Regions from separate parts of the Leptolyngbya sp. 7M genome, predicted to be linked through region 1. Evidence: riboswitches for the same ligand, from Rfam matches in the RefSeq annotation. Region 1 holds a riboswitch; the other holds the start of a gene.
The links. A riboswitch is a leader RNA that binds a small molecule or an ion and turns the genes downstream of it on or off. The one in region 1 is predicted to bind cobalamin.

Region 2: another riboswitch for cobalamin. It lies ahead of JVX88_RS02465 (TonB-dependent receptor plug domain-containing protein); the one in region 1 lies ahead of JVX88_RS16720 (DUF1636 family protein).

The regions. Positions count from the first base shown of each region.
Region 1 covers NZ_CP070897.1:3,360,955-3,363,157, forward strand. Annotated here, with positions in the region: gene JVX88_RS16710 (hypothetical protein) at 1-64, opposite strand, end outside; gene JVX88_RS16715 (hypothetical protein) at 61-657, opposite strand; gene JVX88_RS16720 (DUF1636 family protein) at 918-1,313, opposite strand; cobalamin riboswitch at 1,812-1,961, opposite strand; gene JVX88_RS16725 (EcsC family protein) at 2,053-2,203, opposite strand, start outside.
Region 2 covers NZ_CP070897.1:502,489-504,691, forward strand. Annotated here, with positions in the region: gene JVX88_RS02460 (amidohydrolase family protein) at 1-350, opposite strand, end outside; gene JVX88_RS02465 (TonB-dependent receptor plug domain-containing protein) at 404-1,054, opposite strand; cobalamin riboswitch at 1,086-1,215, opposite strand; gene JVX88_RS02470 (ABC transporter ATP-binding protein) at 1,179-1,949, opposite strand; gene JVX88_RS02475 (FecCD family ABC transporter permease) at 1,955-2,203, opposite strand, start outside.

The sequences.
Region 1 (2,203 bases):
CGCACCCTGTAGAGCTAAAGGCTGCGATAAACGCAATTCCTAAGATAATATGCCTAAAGATCATTTAGGATCCTGGTTCTCGTCGTTAACGTCGGGATCTTCCACTGGGATATTAGCATTTGAGCGACGTTCCTCTTCATCAAGGATTCGTTTTTCTTCCTCGGTCTCCGGTTCGTCATCGACTGCCGGAGGCTGCCCTTTAATGGCTCTGATCCTCAAGATCCTTGCCTCATCGTCTTCGTAAACGATGTCCGCCCAGCCGGTATCAAGCAGTTTTGCGATCATCGTTTCATTCTCACGAGCATCCGCAAAAACATAGTTCGCACCGAAGCGATCACGGATCGCCGGCCCGGCCTCATCCATCTTCCCCTCGGTTATCTCCGTCAGCAACTTATACAGATCGGGATCTTTTGAGTAAAGATAATTCGGATCAAGCCCGTAAACATAGCTGTGCTTCTGGTTATAAAAGAACAGCTTCGGGAAATCGTCCCAATTCGCATTGAAGATACGTTCACCGGCCGGCATGTTTTCTTCTCCGCGGTCGTTAATTCCGGTCGCCCAGGCCATTGCCCGCTCGTAGCGGTCGTTTGCCTCATTTGCCGCGATCGTTCCCATCAGGCCGCCATGGTCGATGCCGAATCGCTGCAAACCGACCATACCGATCAGAAAATAGATGAAGAGAAAGCCACCGATAATCCAAACGGCCGCTTGTTATTGGCTTTTACGGGCACAGCGACCACCTAAGCGACGACCTACTAGTGAGGTTGCTAGTGTACCACTGCCGCTTGCTAGGGAATGTGGCTAGGGAAACGATCAGTCATTCAACCCAATGAGGTAAAGATAGTGCTAGTGCAGGCATCCTGCTCGTTTCCGGTGCGATGTTTGTAGGTAATAGAGCAACTTTTAGCTTGTTTAGGTCAACCGGGCGGTACCGGCGGTAATACTGCTACTAGTCCGCGTTTCATGGCGGCGGGCCGCTCTCCATAGGGAACATTGCCGGTTGGATGGTGAGTATATTGGCGACCAAACTGCATCAGCTCTGGAATTGATTGCTGAGGCGACAGGTCACTAAAGATGAAGGTCAGTTTCTCAGCTGCCGCAAATGCCACCACACAGGAGCGACTACAGACGCCCATACAGCGCACTGGTTGAATCTGAATGCGCTCATGCCAATCACAATCGTTTACTGCTGCCGTGATCTGGTTGAATAGCTGTTCACCCCCACTCAGTCCAGCACCATGCGATTCAGGCTGTGGCTGATTGGTTTTAGAAAATCGGCAAAGAGTGCAAACAAACAAAGTATGGTGAGTCATAGTTGATGATATTGAACAAACAAAACTGATAACTAGGTGTAATTTCTAATTGATTTTGGATTAATTTTGAGTTGATTTTCATTGCTGCATCAACTTGAACAATCCGAGTGGCTGGCTAGAGCTAATAACAGATCATCAAGCGGCGGATATCAAGCAAATTGTTAGCAATTTTTCGTTAGCGGCAGGCAGAATGCTTGTGCACACACGCAAGTGTATGCTGCTTGATTAGCTTGCATCGTCTAGGATTATAGATTCGTGAACTATGCTGAATAACTCATTTACCCATCGCGCTTTACTAATCGCAGCCAAATTTGTCAGCCCAAAAGCCGCCAGCAAGTAATCGCTCAATAGAGCACTGGCTCTATTACTCGTGGATTGGCGCAAAAAAAATCGGAAACGAGATGGTGCAGCGATGCCCTGGCCGTAAGACAGGCCAGATTTGAATTTTGTTACTAGCAAGTAAGGCAGAAGTCAAAATCATCTATACCTCGCAGATGAGAGACGGTGAATCAAATCGGCGGGCATTCTGACTGGGAAAGTTACTTGCACCTTCCTTCACAGCTGCGGGACAGTACCGGACTTGCACCAGATTTTCCCCCTTACGTCTGATGGCTGTTCCCCACCAGAGCCGATCTCAATGCAGTACCACCATACCACCAATGCGGGATAACGGGCATCTGAATTCACCAGGCTTTACGATTGCAATATACGATTGCAATAAATTTATTCGCTTTGCCTATCAAACCGGAGTATCAGAGTGACTGACTACATCCTCTGGTTTGGATTGAGCTGACTTGGCAAGGGCTGCTTGCTTCGCTTCATAAAACCGATAGGCAATTTGTCCCAAGGAGTAGATCAACACAGCGTTACTGGCAATCCCAATGCCCGCT
Region 2 (2,203 bases), 2.9 Mb from region 1:
TCACCGCGGACGTAAGGAACCATTGCCTCTAGTGCAAGATCGGTTTTCGGCATCGGAATGGATTTGTCCTTTGCATAGGCGTCCATTGCCCGTCCGTAGTTCAATGCATCAGCAAACTGCTTTTTAAGTGTTTCGACAGCAGTATCACGGCGGCGTATCGCCTCATTTAGATCGACCTGCGGCCCGCCAAATCCGCCGAAACCGCCACCAAATCCGCCGCCTTGTGCGACTCGTGGGAAATTAATGACCAAAGCTGCTTCGCGAACAATAGCCATCTCACCTTGTGTTGAACCATTAAGGTTGATGATCGTTCCTTGACCAGCGATAACACCACCGCGCGGCGCAGACATAACAGTAGTTATGCCATTTACACGTGTTACGTTTATGTGCGAGGAGTGAGGATTTACTGCAAGAAAAGCTTTCGCATTGGCATTGTTTGGTGCGATCTCGGCAATGTCAACGGTCGCACATTTGTTCCATAGGTTGTCTCTCCGCGAAAACGGCCAAGCCCGAGCCCGCCAATCGCACCGGCGATCTGTCCGTGCCAACCTGTTCGCGGATCGGGCGTAACAAAATTAACTGTGCCCCCGATAGAATTTGTTCCATAAATCGACGACCCCGAACCTCTTAACACCTCGACGCGTGAAACGCTGGTCAGGGTGATATCGCTCAGGAATGGTGATGCGTCTCCTGTGATCGCGGCCGAATCGCGAAGCCGCACGCCGTCGATCAAGATCGCGGTGTCCTGATTGCGCAGCCCGCGTGTCTTTACTGAAGCGGTCCGGCCAAATCCGCCCAATTGCTGCACGCGAAAACCTGGCATCAGGCGCAGCGAATCAACAAGTGTAATGTCTGCCCGCTCACGCAGCTGCTGTCCGCTAATCGTATTAACGGTCTTTGAGACCTCGTCGATCGGCTGCGGCAGATCCGCCGAAACTGTAACAGTTTCCCTAATGGTCTCCGGAGTTGGTGAAGGTGTTGGGGCCGGGTCGGCCTGTGCTGAAACGCCGCTAGCAAGAAGCAGCGCAAAGATGAATGTAAAAGTGATCTTCATATTGTCCTCTTCTGCCCACACGCAGAATGGTTCCGTGCCAAGACAAACGAGCAAAGTTCCCGACTTTAACGGTTGCGTGGGCAGCGCCGGATTTGCACCGGTCTTCCTTTGTGTCGAATGCCGATCAAAATACGTTCGTTACCCGAACGTTCCCGCTTGCCGGATTTATATCCAGCAATGTGTTTACACCAAAAACTTCCCTAATGTTCGGTCCTGTCAATACATCCGTTGCCGCTCCGGCGACATAGATAGTCCCTTGTTTCAACAGCAGTAGCTTATTGGCGAATTCCGCAGCCAGATTCAAGTCATGTGTGATGACGACTGCTGAATAGTCTTCGGAATCACACCTTTCGCGAACTAGCCGAAACATCATTGCCTGATGCCGCAGGTCGAGATTAGCCGTCGGTTCATCGAGCAACAGTATCTTTGCATCGGTCGCTATAGCACGCGCCAAAACCACACGCTGCCGCTCACCGCCTGAAAGTTCATTCATCAGCCGCGAACCGAAATCCGCAAGATCGCATTCGGATAGGGCTCTCTTTGCCGATTCAATATCGTCTTCCGATTCCCAACCGAATGCCGAGCCGCTCGCGAACCTGCCAGACAAAACGAACTCGAGGACCGTTACCGGAAACTTGGTCTCGTTCTCCTGCGCAACCACCGCGATCCGCTTTGCTATCTCGCGCCGCGAATATGTTCCAAGCGGCTTTTCGTCAAGCAAGATATCGCCCTCGGCCACAGGAAGTATTCCGTTTAGGGCTTTGATCAGCGTGGTTTTTCCCGCACCGTTCGGCCCAAGCAGCGCGATCATTTCACCTTCGCGCATATCAAAAGAAATATTGCTCAGCACATCGCACGGGCCGTATCGTATTGTGATGTCCTTGACTGAAAGCATACGTATTAACGGCGCAGTAAATAAATGAACAACGGTGCTCCTATCAACGCAGTTATTGCACCGACGGGCAATTCTCTAGGAGCGATCGCCGTCCGCGCAACGGTATCCGCCAAAACCACGAATATCGCTCCAGAAATCGCAGACATCGGAACGACCAGCCGATTATCGCTGCCGACCGCAAGCCGCACGAGATGAGGAACTATCAATCCGACATATCCGACCGAGCCGCTCGCTGCGACTGCGGTCCCGACCAA